DNA from 3 places in the Nocardioides eburneus genome. Region 3 is predicted to be linked to each of the others. Evidence: predicted binding sites of a transcription regulator. Region 3 holds the regulator's gene; each other region holds the start of a gene.
What was found. Region 3 encodes HrcA, which represses chaperone genes, less so after heat shock. Its sites were predicted from a motif close to TTGGCACTCGNNNNNNNCGAGTGCCAA; they were not measured.

Region 1 (6,599 bases), on a different contig from region 3:
CCTGGCGCCACTTCTTCGACGGCCAGAACAGGGCGCGGCCGAGGACGGTGACGACGGCGGGGACCAGCGTGAGGGCGGCCACCAGGGTGACGGCGACCGCGATCGCCAGCGACGGGCCGATCGAGCGGAAGATGCCGAGCGAGGAGAGCACGAGGGTCAGGAAGGCGACGAAGACGGCGCCGCCGGCCGACGCGATGGCCTCGCCGGCGCGCTCGAGCGCATGGGCGACCGCGGCGCGGTGCTCCTCGCCCTCGCGCATCCGCTCGCGATAGCGGAAGAGGAAGAAGAGGATGTAGTCGGTCCCGATCCCGAACAGCACCACGATGAGGATGACGCTCGTCGAGTCGTCGGTCTTGAGGTGGAAGATCTTGGCCGCCCAGTCGATGAGGCCGTTGGCGATGGTCGAGACCAGGCCGACGAGCACGATCGGCATGAGGGCGATCAGGACGCTGCGGAAGATGATCGCGAGCAGCACGATGATGAGCAGGAACGTCGCCGCGCCGACGATCGCCTCGGCGTTCTTCCCCGACTGGGACTGGTCATAGCTCTGTGGCAGCGTCCCGGTGGTGAGCGCCTCGAGGCCGGTGCCGTCGGTGAGCTTCTTGAGCTGATCGCGCTGGTCGGTGACCTGATCGAAGTCCTTCTGCGACTGGCCGGTCACCCCGTCGGCGAGGTCGATGTTGACGATGGCGACCTGCTTGGTCGGTGAGACCTGCACGCCCTCCGCCCGGGTGAAGTCGGAGCCGAGCTTCAGCCCCTTCATCACCTGGTCGATCTTCGCGATGTCGGCGGTGCCGAGCGCCTTGCCGTCCGTCCGGTCGAAGACGACGGTCGCTCCCGTGTCCTGCTGCTGCGGGAACGCCTTCTCCGTGAGCTGCGCGGCCTTGATCGACTCATAGTGCTTCGGCAGGAAGTCCGACTGGTCGGTGGTCGCGTGGATCGTGGGCGCCGAGACGACCACGATCACCGCGAAGACGATCCAGGCGGCGATGACATACCAGGGATGGCGGGCGACGAAACGGCCCAGAGCACCGAACATGCCGCCCAAGTTATCCGCGCCGGGTGAACGTGCTCGCGGGGATACGTCAGCAAGCCGGCACGACAAATGTCACAAGCGGGGGCGCGGTCCGGCGTACGACGCCAGGTCGCTGCCCGCGCGGGTCATCGGTCCGGGCAGCGGGTGGCGAGCCAGTCGTCGACCTCGGCGAGGAGCGCGCGCCGCCGGTCAGCCGGCAGGAAGCTCGCGACGACCGCGTTGCGGGCCAGGTCGGCCAACTGGTGGTCACTGAGCCCGAAGGTGTCGGCGACGGCCAGGAGGTTGTCGTCGGCATACCCGCCGAAGTAGGCCGGGTCGTCGGAGTTGATCGTGACGAGCGCGCCCGTGTCGAGCAGCGCCGGCAGCGGATGGTCGGCCAGGGTCTCGACACCCTTGAGCCGGACGTTGGAGAGGGGGCACACGGTCAGAGGCACCCGCTCGGCGACCAGCCGCGCCATCAGGGCCGGGTCCTGCAGCGCGCGTACGCCGTGGTCGATCCGCTCCGCGCCGAGCAGGTCGAGCGCCTCGGCGACGCACTCCGGACCGCCCTCCTCGCCGGCGTGGGCGACGCGGTGCAGTCCGAGCTCCTTCGCCCGGGCGAAGACGTCGACGAACTTCGCGGGCGGGTTGCCGACCTCGGTGGAGTCCAGGCCGATGCCGACGATCGGGGCGTCGAGCGCGACGAGCTGCTCCAGCACCTCGCACGCCTCCTCGGCGGGACGGTCGCGGAGGAAGCAGGCGATGAGGGTGCTGGTGATCCCGGCGTCCTCGCCACGGCGGAGCCCCTCGGCGAGACCGGTGACGACCTCCGCCAGCGCGACGCCGCGGACCAGGTGGGCCTGCGGGTCGAAGAAGATCTCCGCATGGCGTACGCCGCCGGCGGCCGCTCGGCGCAGGTAGGTCTCCGCGAGCAGGGTGAAGTCGGCAGCCGTCCGCAGCACCGCCATGTTGTCGTAGTAGAGGTCGAGGAAGCTCTGCAGGTCGGTGAAGTCGTAGCGCGCCCGCAGTTCCTCCACGCCGGCGTAGGGGAGCGTCACGCCGTTGCGCTCCGCCAGGGCGACGATCAGCTCGGGCTCGAGGGTGCCTTCGATGTGGAGGTGGAGCTCGACGGTCGGAGGGGTCTCGAGAACAGGCATGGGCCCCACCCTAGGTGCCGCCGGCCGCGCGCCGTCAGGAGGCAGCGGTGAGCGGCTCGACGCGCAGACAGGTGCCCTCGCCGGCGACCCGGGTGAGCACGATCGTCGCCTCCTCCGGGCCTTGGAGGCCGAGTCGCCTGCGGAGCGTCTCGGGCGTGATCGCCACGCCGCGCTTCTTGATCGTGAGCCGGCCGACGCGGCGCTCGCGGAGTGCGGCGCGCAGCTGCTTCTCCCGGTAGGGCAGCTCCTCGATCACGCGGTAGCCCTTCGCGAACGGCGTGGTGTACGCCGCGTCACTGGTCACGTAGGCGATGTGCTCGTCCAGCAGGCCGCCCTGCACGCCTGCGGCCACCGCGGTGACGAGGCCGGCCCGGATGACCGCGCCGTCGGGTTCGTAGAGGAACGCGCCCAGCGGCTGCACGGCGGCCCCGGGGTCGTCCTCCGACGTCAGGGTGGCGAGGCCGCCCTCGCCGATGACCGTGGCCCGCCGGTCCGTCGTGGCGAGCATCCCGGACCACAGCGCCGCCTCCTTGACGTCGCCGTGGTCGCTCACCCACTCCGCCTCGACGCCGGCGGGGACCAGCTCGTGGGGGATGCCGGGCGCGACCTTGACGCACGAGTCCCGGCGCAGCAGCGTCTCGACGAAGGACCACGAGGGCGTCCAGCCCTCCGCGTCGAACAGTCGTCCTCGGGCGCCCCGGCGGGCCGGGTCGGCGAACGCGACCGCGAAGGGGGAGTGGTCCACCTCGGTCGCGTCGGCGACCTGCACGGCCCCCGGGAGATCGAGCGCCGCCAGGTTGGCGCGCGCGACGGCGACCCGGACCGGGTCCAGGTCGACGCCCGCCGCCGTGATGCCGGTCCGCGCGGTGGCGACCAGGTCGCCGCCGATCCCGCAGCCGAGGTCGATGACGCTCGCCGCGCCGAACGCGGCCAGCCGGGCGGCGCGGTGCTCGGCCACCGCCCGGCGGGTCGCCTGCTCCAGGCCGTCCGGGGTGAAGTACATCCGCGCCGCGTCGTCGCCGAGCTTCGCCCGCCCCTTGTCGCGGAGCTCGACCTGGGTCAGCGCCGCGGCGACGTACGCCGGCGCCGCGGTCCGGCGCAGGGCGGTCTGCACCGCCAGCGACGCGCCACCGGTCGCGGTGAGCTTGGTCGCTCGGGTCAGCAGCGCCTGCCCCTCGTCGGTGAGCAGCCACTCGAACGCCTCCAGATCCACCCCTCGATCGTCCCAGGTCCGGCCGCCGGCGAGCCGGCGACCCGGGCCGGACTTCCGTAGGACGGCTCGTTCGACCGACTACCCTGGCACTCCGTCGAGGTGAGTGCTAACGTCTGGCTTGGCACTCTCACCTTGAGTGTGCCAACAGCTTGCGAGCCGGGTGCGACCCCCGCGACGGCGTACGAGGCAACGCGCAGGCGACACGTGCATGCACCGCATGCACAACCCAATCACCCGCAAGTGTGACCCTGTTGATTGAAAGGGGAGGTCGACACCATGTCGATCAACATCAAGCCTCTCGAGGACCGGATCGTCGTCAAGGCGGTCGAGGCCGAGCAGACCACCGCCTCGGGTCTGGTCATCCCGGACACCGCCAAGGAGAAGCCGCAGGAGGGTGAGGTCCTGGCGATCGGCCCGGGCCGCATCGACGACAACGGCAACCGCGTCCCGCTCGACGTCGCTGTCGGTGACAAGGTCATCTACAGCAAGTACGGCGGCACCGAGGTCAAGTACGCCGGCGAGGAGTACCTCATCCTCTCCGCGCGCGACATCCTCGCGGTTATTGCCTGATTTCCGAGTCGTGAGTGTCAGCGAGGGCCCCGGGCCGCGCTGACACTCACGACTCGATCCGTTTCGAAGGAGAAACAATGCCGAAGATCCTGGAGTTCGACGAGAACGCCCGCCGTGCCCTCGAGCGCGGTGTCGACGCGCTCGCCAACGCCGTCAAGGTGACGCTGGGCCCGAAGGGTCGCTACGTCGTCCTCGACAAGAAGTGGGGCGCCCCGACCATCACGAACGACGGTGTGACCGTCGCGCGTGAGGTCGAGCTGGACGACCCGTTCGAGAACCTCGGTGCGCAGCTGACCAAGGAGGTTGCCACCAAGACCAACGACATCGCCGGTGACGGGACGACGACCGCGACGGTCCTCGCCCAGGCGATGGTCCACGAGGGTCTGCGCGCGGTCGCCGCCGGCGCGAACCCGATGGGCCTCAAGCGCGGCATGGACCAGGCCGCGGCCGCCGTCGGCGACGCGCTGCGCGCCGCCGCCCGCGACGTCGACAGCAAGGAGGACATGGCTGCGGTCGCGACCATCTCCTCCCGCGACAGCCACATCGGCGAGCTGCTCGCCGAGGCCTTCGACAAGGTCGGCAAGGACGGTGTCATCACCGTCGAGGAGTCCAACACCACGGGCACCGAGCTCGAGTTCACCGAGGGGATGCAGTTCGACAAGGGCTACATCTCGCAGTACTTCGTGACCGACCCGGAGCGCATGGAGGCCGTCCTCGACGACCCCTACATCCTGCTCCACCAGGGCAAGATCTCCTCGATCCAGGAGCTGCTGCCCCTGCTCGAGAACGTCATCCAGGCCGGCAAGCCGCTCTTCATCCTCGCCGAGGACGTCGACGGCGAGGCCCTTTCGACCCTGGTCGTCAACAAGATCCGCGGCACGTTCAACGCCGTCGCGGTGAAGAGCCCCGCGTTCGGTGACCGCCGCAAGGCGATCATGCAGGACATCGCGCTCCTCACCGGCGGTCAGGTCGTGGCGCCCGAGGTCGGCCTCAAGCTCGACCAGGTCGGCCTCGAGGTGCTGGGCTCGGCCCGCCGCGTCGTGATCACCAAGGACAACACGACCATCGTCGACGGTGGCGGCGACGCCGCGGCGGTCGAGGGTCGGGTCAAGGAGATCAAGGCCGAGATCGAGAACACCGACTCCGACTGGGACCGCGAGAAGCTCCAGGAGCGCCTCGCCAAGCTCGCCGGCGGCGTCTGCGTGATCAAGGTCGGCGCCCACACCGAGGTGGAGCTGAAGGAGAAGAAGCACCGCATCGAGGACGCCGTCTCCGCGACGCGTGCCGCGATCGAGGAGGGCATCGTCCCCGGCGGTGGCTCCGCGCTGATCCACGCTGTCTCCGTCCTGGAGAAGGACCTCGGTCTCGAGGGCGACGAGGCCGTCGGCGTACGCATCGTGCGCAAGTCGGCCGACGAGCCGCTGCGCTGGATCGCCGAGAACGGTGGCGAGAACGGCTACGTCATCACCACCAAGGTCCGCGACCTGGGTGCGGGACAGGGCTACAACGCCGCCACTGGTGAGTACGGCGACCTGGTCGCCCAGGGCGTCCTCGACCCGGTCAAGGTCACCCGCTCCGCGCTGGTCAACGCCACCTCGATCGCGGGCATGCTGCTCACGACCGAGACCCTGGTCGTCGACAAGCCCGAGGAGGAGGAGCCCGCGGCCGCTGCCGGTCACGGTCACGGTCACGGTCACTGATCGACCGCCTTTCCGCATCGAGTCGGCGTCCATGGACGCCGACTCGATGTCATTTCTCCCGCGAGTCGGCGTCCCTGGACGCCGGCTCGCAGGCATTTCACGCCGGATCCCTGCCCGGTCTTCCCGTGTCCCCTCTCTCTGCGTCTATGATGTCTACTGACTTAGTAGAGAAATAAGGGGAGGTGGCCGGTGACAGCCGACGTGGAAGCCCAGGTGGCGCAGGACGCCACGGCCGGGGACGTCCCCGGTGTGCCATTGGTCCACCGTGCGGGTGACGCGGAGCTGCTCGCGGCTCGACTCGTGCCGCGACGCAAGCCCGGCCAGTGGATCTCGGCGGCGATCGTCCTGGTCGTCGTCGCGCTGGTGATCCGCAGCCTCGTCACCAACCCGCGCTACCAGTGGGACGTGGTGCGCCACTTCTTTCTGCGGCCCTCGATCCTGGAGGGTCTGCTGCTGACCCTGTGGCTGACCGCTGCCGTGCTGGTCGTGAGCTACGTGATCGGGATCGGGCTGGCGGTCATGCGGCTCTCCGGCAACCCCGTCCTCAAGACGGTCAGCTTCGTCTACGTGTGGCTCTTCCGGTCCGTGCCGCCGCTCGTGCAGCTGCTGTTCTGGTTCGAGCTCGCCTCGCTCTACCCGAGGCTGAGCCTCGGCATCCCGGGGGTCAAGACCTTCGCCACGGTCGACACCGCCCACCTCTTCACCGCGCTGCTCGCCGCCTTCGTCGGCCTCACCTTCGACATGGCCGCGTTCTCCTCCGAGATCGTGCGCGGCGGGCTCCTCTCCGTGGAGCCCGGGCAGACCGAGGCCGCCAAGGCGCTGGGGCTCGGCAAGGGGCGGATCTTCCGGCGGATCGTGCTCCCGCAGGCGATGCCCGCGATCATCCCCGCCTCAGGCAACCTGCTCATCGGCCTGCTCAAGGCCACCTCGATCGTGTCGGTGAT
Region 2 (6,599 bases), on a different contig from region 3:
CGACACGCTCTGGGTCAAGGACGACAGCACCAACCCCACCAACTCCTTCAAGGACCGGGTCGTGGCCTGCGCGCTGAGCGCGGCCCGCGAGCTCGGCGCCACCGTCTTCGCCTGCCCGAGCACGGGCAACCTCGCCAACGCCGTCGCCGCCGCCGGCGCGCGCGCCGGGATCAAGACCGTCGTCTTCATCCCGAGCAACCTCGAGCAGCCCAAGCAGGTCAACTCCGCGATCTTCACCTCCAACCTGGTCGCGGTCGACGGCAACTACGACGACGTCAACAAGCTCGCCCAGGAGATCGCGGCGGAAGAGGACGGCTGGGCGTTCGTCAACGTCAACGTCCGCCCGTTCTACGCCGAGGGCTCCAAGACGCTCGGCTTCGAGATCGCCGAGCAGCTCGGCTGGCGCCTGCCCGACCAGGTGGTCATCCCCGTCGCCTCCGGGTCCCAGCTGACCAAGGTCGACAAGGCCTTCCAGGAGCTCATCAAGCTGGGCCTCGTCGAGGAGAAGCCCTACAAGATCTACGGCGCGCAGGCGACCGGCTGCAACCCGGTGGCGACCGCTTTCAAGGCCGGCGTCGACGCGATCCGTCCGGTCAAGCCGGACACCATCGCCAAGTCGCTGGCCATCGGCAACCCGGCCGACGGGATCTACGTCCTCGACTCCGCCCGCCGCAGTGGTGGCGCCGTCGAGGAGGTCACCGACGACGAGATCCGCGAGGCGATCGTCCTGCTCGCGCGCACCGAGGGCATCTTCACCGAGACCGCGGGCGGCACCACCACCGCCGTCCTCAAGAAGCTCGTCGAGACCGGTCAGCTCGACCCGACGCTCGAGACGGTCATCATCAACACCGGCCACGGCCTCAAGACCCTCGACGCGGTCAGCGGTGCGGTCGGTCCCGCGGCGACCATCGCGCCGTCGTACGACGCCTTCGCGGAGACCGGCATCGGACAGGCCTGAGCCGGTCGGCCGGATCCGGCCGCACCATGCCCGGCGGTTCTCCGTGCGCTGTTAGCGCGGGGTTAACAATCGTCCGGTAGCACAGGGGTATGAGCGCACGCCCCGACCCCACGCCCTCGCAGGAAGCCAAGTGGCTCGGCCTCGTCGCCGCGACCGCCGGTGTCGCGGGCGCGGTCGGTGTCATCGGGGCCGCCGCCGGCGCCGGCTTCGTGACGCTGCTCAAGCGGCAGGCCGCGCACGCCCGCGACGTCATCGGCAAACCGCTCGGCGAGACCGCGCCCGACGCGGACAAGACCTACAAGAAGACGTACGGCGGCACCCCGGTCGAGCTGCTGCTCCTCGGCGACTCGATCGCGGCGGGCCTGGGGGCCGAGACCCCGAAGGGCACCCTCGGCGCCCGGCTCGCGAAGGGGATCGCCAAGAGGACCGAGCGTCCGGTCCGACTTCGGACGGAGGCGGTGGTCGGCGCCGAGACGTCGATGGTCGCCGAGCAGGTCGCCGGCCTGCCGCCGACCTATCGTCCCGATGTCGCCGTCGTCATCGTCGGCGGCAACGACGTCACCCACCGGGTGCCGGCCAGCGAGTCGGTCGCCGACCTCGTCGAGATCGTGTCGACGCTGCGCGAGCGCGGCGCCCAGGTCGTCGTCGGCACCTGCCCGGACGTCGGCGCCGTACGCCCGCTGCCACAGCCGCTGCGCACCCTCGGGCGGCGCGTCGCGCGCCAGCTCGCCGAGCGGCAGGCCGAGGGTGCCCTCGCGGCGGGGGCGCACGTCGTGTCGCTGGCCGAGGTCGTCGGCCCGTTCTTCATCACCAACCCCGACGAGATGTTCAGCATCGACCGGTTCCACCCCAGCGCCGCCGGCTACAAGCGGACCGCGAAGGCGATGCTGCCGTCCGTGCTTGCGGCTCTCGGCTACGTCGAGGAAGTGCCCTTCGGCCACCTGCTCCCGATCTCCGAGCCGGTGCCCGAGGCCGCGGCCGACGATCCCGAGCCGGATAATCCGGGACGTTCGGGTCGGTCTACTCGCGAGTAACCGACTCGAACGTACCGGAGTACCTCGCCTCGTGAGGTCATCACGACCCCGGGCAGCGCGAGGACCTGATCGCGTTCTACGAGCGCCGCGGCTACCGCCGGACGGGGGAGATGTCGCCCTTCCCCTACGGCGACGAGCGCTTCGGGATCCCGCAGCGCGACGATCTGCAGTTCGAGCGTCTGGTCAAGCCGCTCGACTGAGCCAGCGACCTCAGGCGTTCTCTTGCACTCGCCTAGGCCGAGTGCTAAACATGAGGCTGGCACTCGTAGCATGAGAGTGACAACGCAGGACCGGTGACGTTGAGGCTCCGTGTGATGGCGAGAAAGGGTTCGCCAAAGCCGGGGTCGGCCGTCGCGGGCAACCCATCGGTCTGACGTCCAACGAACTTCCCAAGCGAAGGATCGCAGGAGCAATGCCGAAGCTGATTGCTTTCAACGAGGAGGCCCGCCGCGGGCTGGAGAAGGGTATGAACACCCTCGCCGACGCGGTCAAGGTCACCCTCGGCCCCAAGGGCCGCAACGTCGTGCTCGAGAAGAAGTGGGGCGCCCCCACGATCACCAACGATGGTGTCTCCATCGCCAAGGAGATCGAGCTCGAGGACCCCTACGAGAAGATCGGCGCCGAGCTGGTCAAGGAGGTCGCGAAGAAGACCGACGACGTCGCCGGTGACGGTACGACGACGGCGACCGTCCTCGCCCAGGCGCTGGTCCGCGAGGGCCTGCGCAACGTGGCCGCGGGTGCGAACCCGATGGGCCTCAAGCGCGGCATCGAGGCCGCCGTGGCTGCCATCTCCGAGCAGCTGCTCGGTCAGGCCAAGGAGGTCGAGACCCGCGAGCAGATCGCGGCGACGGCCACCATCTCCGCCGGTGGCGACACCACCGTCGGCGACGCCATCGCCGAGGCGATGGACAAGGTCGGCAAGGAGGGCGTGATCACGGTCGAGGAGTCGAACACGTTCGGCATCGACCTGGAGCTCACCGAGGGTATGCGCTTCGACAAGGGCTACATCTCGGCGTACTTCGTCACCGACCCGGAGCGCATGGAGACCGTCCTCGAGGACGCGTACATCCTCATCGCCAACCAGAAGATCTCGAACGTCAAGGACCTGCTGCCGGTCCTGGAGAAGGTCATGCAGAGCGGCAAGCCGCTGCTCATCCTGGCCGAGGACGTCGACGGCGAGGCCCTCTCGACGCTGGTCGTCAACAAGATCCGCGGCACCTTCAAGTCCGTCGCCGTCAAGGCCCCGGGCTTCGGTGACCGCCGCAAGGCCATGCTGCAGGACATCGCGATCCTGACCGGTGGCCAGGTCATCTCCGAGGAGGTCGGCCTCAAGCTGGAGTCGACCGGCATCGAGCTGCTCGGCCAGGCCCGCAAGGTCGTCATCACCAAGGACGAGACCACCATCGTCGAGGGTGCGGGCGACGCCGGCCAGATCGAGGGTCGGGTCAACCAGATCCGTGCCGAGATCGAGAAGTCGGACTCCGACTACGACCGCGAGAAGCTCCAGGAGCGCCTCGCCAAGCTGGCCGGCGGCGTCGCCGTCATCAAGGTCGGCGCGGCCACCGAGGTCGAGCTCAAGGAGCGCAAGCACCGCATCGAGGACGCCGTCCGCAACGCGAAGGCGGCCGTCGAGGAGGGCATCCTCGCGGGTGGTGGCGTGGCGCTCGTCCAGGCCAGCAAGCAGGCCTTCGAGAAGCTCGAGCTCGACGGTGACGAGGCCACCGGTGCCAACATCGTCAAGGTCGCCGTCTCGGCGCCGCTGAAGCAGATCGCCGTCAACGCCGGCCTCGAGGGCGGCGTCGTGGCGGAGAAGGTCGCCGGCCTCGAGCCGGGTCACGGCCTCAACGCCGCCACCGGTGAGTACGTCGACCTGCTGGCCGCGGGCATCATCGACCCGGCCAAGGTCACCCGCTCGGCGCTGCAGAACGCCGCGTCGATCGCCGCGCTGTTCCTCACCACCGAGGCCGTCGTGGCCGACAAGCCGGAGAAGGCCGCCCCGGCGGGCGACCCGACCGGCGGCATGGGCGGCATGGACTTCTGAGTCCGAGCACCAGCTCACGCAGGGCCCTTCCTTCTCCAGGAGGGGCCCTGCGGCCGTCTCAGGACCTCGTCGCCCTCTCAGGAAGCCACCCGGTGAACTCTCAGGTTCGCCCGCGTGAATGATGGAGACATGAGCACCCAGGCTCCGCGAGAGGACGGCCCCGACTATCGGCTGCTCGTTCTCGCGGCCATCGTTCCCGTCCTGGTGATCGCCGCGATCCTCGTCCGTGTGATCGCGAACCGTCCCCACGACTCCAACGCCCACCCGGCGACCCTGACCCTCAACGTGCCGGCGCAGGCGCCGACGACCCCCTGCGGCACGCCCGACGCCAGCGCCCTGGCCGCACAGGCGAGCGCGGTGGAGGCCACCGTCACCTCGATCGACGGCAGCACCGTGACGTTCCAGCCCAAGCGGTTCTTCCGCGGCAGCGCCGAGCGCGTCCAGCTGCGACAGCTCGGCGACGCGACGCCGAGCGCGCTGCAGCTGCCGACCTTCGAGCAGGGCCGGACCTACCTCCTGGCCGCGGGGAGCGACGGCACCCTTGCCGGCTGCGGCCTGAGCGGCCCCGAGTCGTCGTCGCTCGAGAAGCTCTACACGAGCGCGTTCGGCTGACCTGCCGGCCCGCTGTCGCGGCCCGACGGCCACGCCACGGCGGAGCGGCGCCCGTCCGTCGTGTGACCGTTCTGACGCTGCGCGTGTATCCCCACGTCCGCCACCAGCGGTGGAGCATCATGGGGGCATGAGCCCCAGCGTCGCGCCCCGGACGGAGCAGAAGTCCCTCACCCCACCGCCGCCGCGTCGGTCGCCGGTGAGGTGGGCCGTGGGCGCACTCGCAGCCGCCGTGGTGGTCGTGGCCGCGGTCGCGTCGGTCGTGCTCTGGACCCATGAGGACTCCAAGGGCCACCCCGAGGACGACGGCGGCCTGAAGGCGGCGCCCTCGTCGGCGCCGTCCGCCGGCGCGTCCACGGCGCCCTCGACCGGGGCCTCCGCGACCGCCGGGCCCGGGGCGACGAAGCCCGTCGTCCTCACGGTGGTGCCCCAGCGGGGCCGCTGCCTGCTCCCCAGCGCCGACCGGCTCAAGGCGAGCGCCGCTCTCGCCTTCCAGGGCACCGTCGCCGAGATCGACCGAGGCGACCACACCGCCGTTCTCGACGTGACGCGGTGGCTCTACGCCGACGGCTTCGGCGGCACCGACACGGTCCGTGTCGACCTGCCGGCGGCCGGGACGGAGTCGACGCCGACCTTCAAGGTCGGCCACACCTACCTCGTCGCCGCCACCGGTGAGGGCCAGGTCATGGGCTGTGGCTTCTCGGGCGAGAAGAGCGGTGACCTGTCCACCCTCTACGGCCGCGCCTTCGTCTGAGCCGCACGCGACGGACGATGACCCTCCACGGACTCCTTCTCGCGGCCGGCGCCGGCCGACGGATGGGTCGGCCCAAGGCGCTGGTCGACGACTGGCTGCCGCGCTCCGTCGCGGTCCTGCGCGGGGGTGGGTGTGACGACGTCACCGTCGTCCTCGGCGCCGCCGTCGAGGAGGCCCGGCCACTGCTTCCCGACGACGTCCGGGTCGTCGTCGCGATGGACTGGGCCACGGGCATGTCCGCGTCGCTGCGCGCCGGTCTCGACGCCCTGGCCGCGCAGCACCACGGCGCCGCGACCGGAGCCGCCGACGCCGCGCTCGTCCACCTGGTCGACCTGCCCGACGTCGGCGCCGACGTCGTCGGCCGCGTGGGACGGTTGGCCGCCCCGGACGCGCTCGCGCGGGCGTCGTACGACGGCGTGCCGGGTCATCCCGTGCTGATCGGGTGCGACCACTGGGCGGGTGTCGTGGAGACCCTGGTCGGCGACCAGGGCGCGAAGGGCTACCTCGCCGCGCACGGCGCAGCCCTCGTGGAGTGCGGTGACCTGGCCGGGGGACAGGACGTCGACCGCCGCTGACGTCAGGTCGTGAGTGTCAGCGCGGTCCATGGGCCCCGCTGACACTCACAACACGAGGCCGCGACCGCTCGGCGGAAGACCCAACCGTGACCCAACGCACATCCGGCTACGCTCGAGATCATGGAGGAGCTCGACGCGGTGCCAGATCCCGTCCCGGACCCGGGAGCCGTGTCGGAACGGCTCGGATCGACGGGCTACCTGTCCGACCCGGAGCTCGCGACGGTCGTCTTCCTGGCGTTGCGGATGCAGCGGCCGCTCCTCCTCGAGGGTGAGCCGGGGACGGGCAAGACCGCGCTGGCCGAGGCGATCTCCGAGGCGTTCGCGCTGCCGCTGGTGAGGCTGCAGTGCTACGAGGGCATCGACGCGACCCAGGCGCTCTACGACTGGGACTTCCCCCGTCAGATCCTCCACCTGCGTGCGCTCGAGGCCGCCGGCCAGGCCCGCAACGGACAGAGCGTCGAGGAGGCCGAGAAGAGCCTCTACGACGAGCGCTTCCTGCTCGCCCGGCCGGTCCTCGCCGCGCTCCAGCAGAGCCCCGCAGTGCTTCTCGTCGACGAGGTCGACCGCGCCGACGACGAGTTCGAGGCGTTCCTGCTCGAGGTGCTCTCGACCTACCGGGTCTCGATCC
Region 3 (6,599 bases):
CCTGCCGCCCGCGGACCTGACCGCGATCGTCGGCGCGATCCGCGACGAGTTCGGCCTGAGCCCCGACGCCGAGATCACGACGGAGGCCAACCCCGACAGCGTCTCGCCGGAGGACCTCGAGGCGCTGCGGGCCGGCGGCTTCACCCGGCTCAGTCTCGGCATGCAGAGCGCTGTGCCGGCCGTCCTCGCGACGCTCGACCGCACCCACGACCCCGAGCGCGTCCCGGCCGTCGTCGAGTGGGCCCGTGCCGCCGGCTTCACCGCGTCCGATTCTCATGGGCTCTCCCTCGACCTGATCTTCGGCACCCCGGGCGAGAGCCTGGCCGACTGGCGCAGGTCCGTGGAGGCGGCCCTCGCCAGCGGACCGGACCACCTGTCGGCGTACTCCCTCATCGTCGAGGACGGCACCGCCCTCGCGCGTCGGGTCCGGCGCGGCGAGCTGCCGATGCCGGACGAGGACGACCTGGCCGACAAGTACCTCCTGGCCGACGAACTGCTGCGCGCCGCCGGGCTGACCTGGTACGAGGTCTCCAACTGGGCCACCACGCCGGAGCAGCGCTGCCGCCACAACCTGCTCTACTGGCAGGGCGGCGACTGGTGGGGCGTCGGCCCCGGCGCCCACAGCCACGTGGGCGGCGTCCGGTGGTGGAACGTCAAGCACCCCGCGGCGTACGCCGACCGCATCCATGCGGGCGTGAGCCCGGCCCACGCCCGCGAGACGCTGTCCGAGGAGGACCGACGGGTGGAGCGCGTCCTGCTGGAGCTGCGTCTCGTCGACGGCCTGTCGCTCGACGTCCTCGACGAGAGCGGCCGCGCCGCCGTGCCCGAGCAGGTCGCGCGTGGTCTCCTCCACGAGCCGTCCGGCTCGTACGACGGCCGTCTGGTGCTCACCGACGCGGGTCGCCTCCTCGCCGACGCGGTGGTGCGCGACCTCCTGCCCTAGGCAGGCGTCCCGCTGCGGCTCGGGGAAAGATCAGGGTCGCCCCGGATGGGACGGAGCGCCGAGGCGCGCCACAGTGGAGCCATGAGCACCACCACGCTGTCCCGCCCGCGCCAGGGCCGCTGGATCGCCGGCGTCTGCGCCGGCATCGCCCGTCGCTACGACCTCGACCCGACCGTCGTCCGGATCATCGCGGTCCTCTCCTGCCTGCTGCCCGGACCGCAGTTCATCGCCTATCTCGTGCTGTGGATCCTGATGCCGGCTGACGACCGTCGGTGATGACCGGCCGCTGAGGTCAGTCCACCGTCACGAAGTCGATGAGCTCCTCGACCCGTCCGAGCAGGGCGGGATCGAGGTCGTTGAAGGACGACACCTTGGACAGGATGTGCTTCCACGCGCGAGCGATGTCGGCCTGGTCGCGGTGGGGCCAGCCCATGTGCTGGCAGATGCCCTTCTTCCACTCGATCGAGCGCGGGATCGTGGGCCACTCGCGCAGGCCGAGCCGCTCGGGCTTGACGGCCTCCCAGATGTCGATGAACGGGTGTCCGAGGATCAGCACGTGCTGGCCGACCGCGGAGCGTCGGATCGATTCGGCGATGCGGGACTCCTTCGAGCCCTTGACCAGGTGGTCGACGAGGACGCCCACCTTCCGCTGCGGGCCCGGCTTGAAGTCGACGAGGTGGTCGGCGAGGTCGTCGACGCCGCCGAGGTACTCCACCACCACGCCCTCGATGCGCAGGTCGTCGCCCCAGACCTTCTCGACCAGCTCGGCGTCGTGGCGCCCTTCGACGAAGATCCGCGAGGCCCGGGCGACGCGTGCCGGGGCGTTCTCGACGGCGATCGAGCCGGACGCGGTGCGGGTGGGCTTGGCGGGCGCCGTGCGCACCACCGGCGGCGTGAGGATGACCGGCTTGCCCTCGAGCAGGAAGCCGGGGCCCAGGGGGAACGTACGACGCTTGCCGCGCCGGTCCTCGAGCGTGACCGTGAAGAGGTCGCGGTCGACCTTCACGATCTCGCCCACGAAGTCGGTCTCGACCTCCTCGACCACAGCGCCGTACTCCGCAGGAGTCTCCACGGCACGGCCACGCTTGGGCTTGCGCCAGTCACCGGCGAGGACGTCGGTCCCGTATCGATCAGCCACCCGGACACCGTAGGGAAGCCCGCCGACGAGCGCAGCGAGGCACGCCGGACAATGAGGACTGTGACGATCGACCCGCAGGCCCACGCGCGCGACACAGCCTCCGACACGGCCCTCGACAACCCGGTCTGGCACTCCCTGGTCGGACCCCATGCCCACCTCGCGGAGGGTGCGGACGTGGGAGCGGGACTGGCGCGTCGTTACCGCAGCGACATCTCCGTCTTCGGGGCGCTCGCCGACCCTCAGGACCCGCAGGCCTGGGCGGACCTGGCCGCCCTGGTCGGCCCCGGTGGCGAGGTGCTGATCACCGGCGACGACGTGCCGGCTCCGGCGGGATGGAGCGTCGGAGGCGGCACCGGCGTGCAGATGCTCGCCACCGACCGGGTGGAGGCCGACCTCGACCCTGAGCTCGTGGTCCTCGGGAGCGCCGACGTCGACGACATGGTCGACCTCGTGAGCCGCACGAAGCCGGGACCGTTCCGCTCGGGCACGCCGCTGATGGGCACCTACCTCGGTCTCCGCCGGGAGGGCCGGCTCATCGCGCTGGCGGGGGAGCGGATGCACCCGGAGGGCTGGACCGAGATCAGTGCCGTCGCGACCGACCCCGACCACCGCCGTCAGGGGCTCGCGGCGCGGCTGGTGCGCTCGGTCGTGGCCGGCGTACGCGCGCGGGGCGAGAGGGCGTTCCTCCATGCCGCGTCGGAGAACCTCGGCGCGATCAGGGTCTATCGCGCGCTCGGGTTCGAGGAGCGGCGGGTCATGACCTTCCGCGGCGTCCGCGCGCCGCAGGGCTGACCGCGTCGCCTGGGGCTCCAGCGCGGCTCAGCACAACCCGGGGTGGAGCGCGCGGCGCAGCAGGTCGCCGAGCTCCTCCGGCGTGCGGGCGACGCTCGGGAAGCGCAGCACGGTCCGGGTCCCGCCCTCGGCGGTGATCCACGCGACCTCGACGCTGCGTGGGGTGAGGTCGCGCAGGTGGACGGCGACGATCGAGCGCGGTCGTACGCCGGTGCGCGAGGCGACCGCGTGTCGCAGCTCGTCCCCGTGGTGGTCGTTGGCGTGCTCGACGGCGCGCTGCAGGTAGCCCGGGTTGAGGTGCAGCGCAGGGTCGAGGAAGTCCTCCACGGCGACGGCGGTCCGCTCCCCGCCGCGGACGACGGCGACGAGGTCGAGGTCGACGACCAGGCGGTCGCGGATCTCGTCGCAGCACTGGCAGGCCTCGCGGCCGTCTGGGCGCAGACGCCCGGCGATCGCGAGGCTCGGCTCGCGCAGCGACGAGGCGGCGGGCCCGAGGCCGCTGCGCACCGTCACGACGACGTGAAGGCCGTCGGCGCCGGCCCGCGAGAGCGCGCCGCCCGGAGTGCACGCGAAGGTCGGGACGCCGGCCAGGTCCTGCATCGGCAGCCGGGTGTCGTCGGCAAGGGGATGCGGCACGCCGTCGACGACCAGGTCGACCTCGGCGGGGCACGACAGGATGCTGCGGGCAAGGGCCGCCGGTGCGGCCAGGTCGGCGTACGTGCGGGTCATCTCCACCTCACGATTCGATAGTTAGGTGAGCCTAACCTAAAGGGCGTCGGGGTGGTCTGGCAAGGGTGTCGTCTGGCCGTCGCCCTGGGGGAGGCGGGTAGTCTTGGCACTCGCCAGGAATGAGTGCCAGGCCGGAGGAGGCGACGGATGCAGAACGACCGCAGGCTCGCCGTGCTCCGGGCGATCGTGGAGGACTACGTCCGCACCGAGGAGCCGGTCGGCTCCAAGGCGCTGGTCGAGCGTCACGGGCTGGGCGTGTCCCCGGCGACGGTCCGCAACGACATGGCGGTGCTGGAGGAGGAGGGCTACATCACCCAGCCCCACACCAGCGCCGGCCGCGTCCCGACCGACAAGGGCTACCGGCTCTTCGTCGACAGGCTGACCACGGTGAAGCCGATGTCGTCGGCCGAGAAGCGCGCGATCTCGAGCTTCCTCGAGGGTGCCGTCGACCTCGATGACATCGTCCAGCGCTCGACCCGGCTGCTCTCCCAGCTCACCCGCCAGGTCGCGATCGTGCAGTACCCCACGCTGAGCCGGTCGACGGTGCGTCACGTGGAGGTCGTCGCGCTGGCGCCGACCCGACTCCTGCTGGTGCTGATCCTCAGCACCGGCCGCGTCGAGCAGCGCGTCGTCGAGCTGCCTGCCGAGATCACCGACGAGGCACTCTTCGACCTTCGCTCCCGGCTCAACCGTGCGGCCGGCGGCCAGCTGATCAGCGCCGCCGCCGACGAGCTGCGGAAGGCCGCCGAGCGGATGTCGCGGGCCGACCGGCCCGCCGCCGACGGCGGCATCACCGCCGTCGTGGTGGAGGCGCTCGTCGAGGCGATGAGCGACCACCGCAGCGACGAGCGGATCGCGGTCAGCGGCACGAGCAACCTCGCCCGCTTCGGAGACAGCTTCGACACCGCCGTACGCCCGCTGCTGGAGGCGCTCGAGGAGCACGTCGTGCTGCTCAAGCTGATGGGCGAGGCCACCGCGGGCGGTCTCGTCACCGTCCGCATCGGTGCCGAGGGGCCCTACCAGGAGCTGTCCTCGACGAGCGTCGTCGCCACCGGCTACGGCCCCGGCGACGAGGCCATCGCCACGCTCGGTGTCGTGGGCCCCACCCGGATGGACTACCCCGGGTCGATGGCGGCCGTGCGGGCCGTCGCACGCTACCTGTCGCGGATCCTCGACGAGGCCTGACCGCCGCCATCGAGCCGCGACGCGCAGAACCAGACCAGCACCACCTGAAACACCTACCGGATCTCACGCGATGAGGGAGAAGTTGGACCCCTACGAGCTGCTCGGCGTCGACCGCGACGCGGACGACGCCGCCATCAAGAAGGCGTACCGCAAGCTGGCGCGTCAATACCACCCCGACGTCAACCCCGACCCGGAGTCGCAGGACAAGTTCAAGGAGATCTCGCACGCCTACGAGATCCTGAGCGACCCGCAGAAGCGGGCGGCGTACGACCGGGGCGGTGACGTCTTCGGCGGCGGCTTCGGTGCCCAGGGCGCGGGCTTCTCCTTCACCGACATCATGGACGCCTTCTTCGGCGGCGCCGCAGGGGGCACCGCCGGCGGGCGCGGGCCCCGTCCGCGCGTACGCCGCGGCCAGGACGCCCTCATCCGGCTCGACGTCGAGCTGGCGGAGGCGGCGTTCGGCGTCACCCGCGAGCTCAAGGTCGACACCGCGGTGGTCTGCGAGACCTGCCACGGCGAGGGTACGGCGCCCGGCAGCCGCCCCGTGACGTGCGAGACCTGTCACGGCGCCGGTGAGGTGGCCTATGTCCAGCGCTCGTTCCTCGGCGAGATCCGCACTTTGCGGCCCTGTGCGGCCTGCAAGGGCTTCGGCACGATCATCCCCGACCCCTGCCGCGACTGCGGTGGCGACGGCCGGGTCCGCTCCCACCGCACACTGACCGTGAAGATCCCGGCCGGTGTCGACGACGGCACGCGCGTCCAGCTCGCCGAGCAGGGCGAGGTCGGCCCCGGTGGTGGACCCGCTGGCGACCTGTACGTCGAGATCCACGTCGCCAGGCACCCGACGTTCTCCCGCCACGGCAACGACCTGCACTGCACGGTCACGGTGCCGATGACGGCGGCGGCGCTCGGCACCACGCTGACGCTGCCGACCCTCGAGTCCGACCTCGTCGGCGAGGAGGGCCCGCAGAAGACCGACCTGCAGACCACGTTCGAGCTCGAGCTGCGTCCCGGCACCCAGTCCGGCAGCGAGCACGTCCTGCGCGGGCGGGGCGTCCCCGGCCTGCGCGGCGGGCGCGGCGACCTCGTCGTCACCGTCGCCGTCGAGACGCCCACCCGTCTCGACCCGGCGCAGGAGGACCTGCTGCACCAGCTCGCCGCCCTGCGCGGCGAGGAGGCGGCGGAGGGCCAGCTGCGTGCGTCCGGGCGCGGTGTCTTCGGCCGGCTGCGCGACGCGTTCGGCCACTGAGCCTCGGGTCACCGATGTCGCTCCCTGTCCACCTCGTCCCCTCGCTGGCCGGCGTCGCCCTCGGTGACCAGGTGAGCGTCGACGGCGACGAGGCGCACCACGCCGTCGCCGTACGCCGCCTGCGGGTCGGCGAGCGCGTCGTCCTGACCGACGGCGAGGGACTGTCGGTGACCGGCGCCGTCGCCTCGACCGGCAAGCGGTCCATGACCGTCACCGTCGAGGAGGTCGTCGCGGGCGAGCGGCCGCAACCGGCGTTCACCGTCGTCCAGGCACTGCCCAAGGGTGACCGCGGCGAGCTCGCCGTCGAGGTGCTCACCGAGATCGGCGCCGCACGCATCGTGCCCTGGGCGGCGTCCCGCTCGGTCGCGGTGTGGAAGGGCGAGCGCGCGGAGAAGTCCCTCGCGAAGTGGCGCGCCACCGCCCGCGAGGCGGCCAAGCAGGCGCGCCGTTCGTGGTTCCCGGTCGTCGAGCCGCTCGCGACCACCGAGACGGTGGCGGCGATCCTCGGTGGGGCGGCCGCGGCCGTCGTGCTCCATGAGGAGGGCGGTCTGCCGCTCTCCTCC

Region 1: a site for HrcA is predicted at 3,469-3,495, ahead of groES (co-chaperone GroES). Genes of this name have one in related genera too.
Region 2: a site for HrcA is predicted at 2,214-2,240, ahead of groL (chaperonin GroEL). Genes of this name have one in related genera too.

The regions. Positions count from the first base shown of each region.
Region 1 is NZ_JBFPJR010000016.1:1,150-7,748, forward strand. It holds gene AB3X52_RS10665 (MMPL family transporter) at 1-1,039, opposite strand, end outside; gene AB3X52_RS10670 (adenosine deaminase) at 1,162-2,172, opposite strand; gene AB3X52_RS10675 (class I SAM-dependent methyltransferase) at 2,207-3,385, opposite strand; gene groES (co-chaperone GroES) at 3,662-3,955, shown strand; gene groL (chaperonin GroEL) at 4,033-5,655, shown strand; gene AB3X52_RS10690 (amino acid ABC transporter permease) at 5,845-6,599, shown strand, end outside.
Region 2 is NZ_JBFPJR010000004.1:6,507-13,105, forward strand. It holds gene thrC (threonine synthase) at 1-958, shown strand, start outside; gene AB3X52_RS02955 (SGNH/GDSL hydrolase family protein) at 1,048-1,992, shown strand; gene groL (chaperonin GroEL) at 2,405-4,033, shown strand; gene AB3X52_RS02965 (hypothetical protein) at 4,163-4,645, shown strand; gene AB3X52_RS02970 (hypothetical protein) at 4,773-5,396, shown strand; gene AB3X52_RS02975 (nucleotidyltransferase family protein) at 5,414-5,971, shown strand; gene AB3X52_RS02980 (AAA family ATPase) at 6,092-6,599, shown strand, end outside.
Region 3 is NZ_JBFPJR010000020.1:6,342-12,940, forward strand. It holds gene hemW (radical SAM family heme chaperone HemW) at 1-943, shown strand, start outside; gene AB3X52_RS12205 (PspC domain-containing protein) at 1,025-1,219, shown strand; gene AB3X52_RS12210 (DUF3097 domain-containing protein) at 1,236-2,081, opposite strand; gene AB3X52_RS12215 (GNAT family N-acetyltransferase) at 2,133-2,873, shown strand; gene AB3X52_RS12220 (hypothetical protein) at 2,901-3,608, opposite strand; gene hrcA (heat-inducible transcriptional repressor HrcA) at 3,750-4,787, shown strand; gene dnaJ (molecular chaperone DnaJ) at 4,858-6,036, shown strand; gene AB3X52_RS12235 (16S rRNA (uracil(1498)-N(3))-methyltransferase) at 6,051-6,599, shown strand, end outside.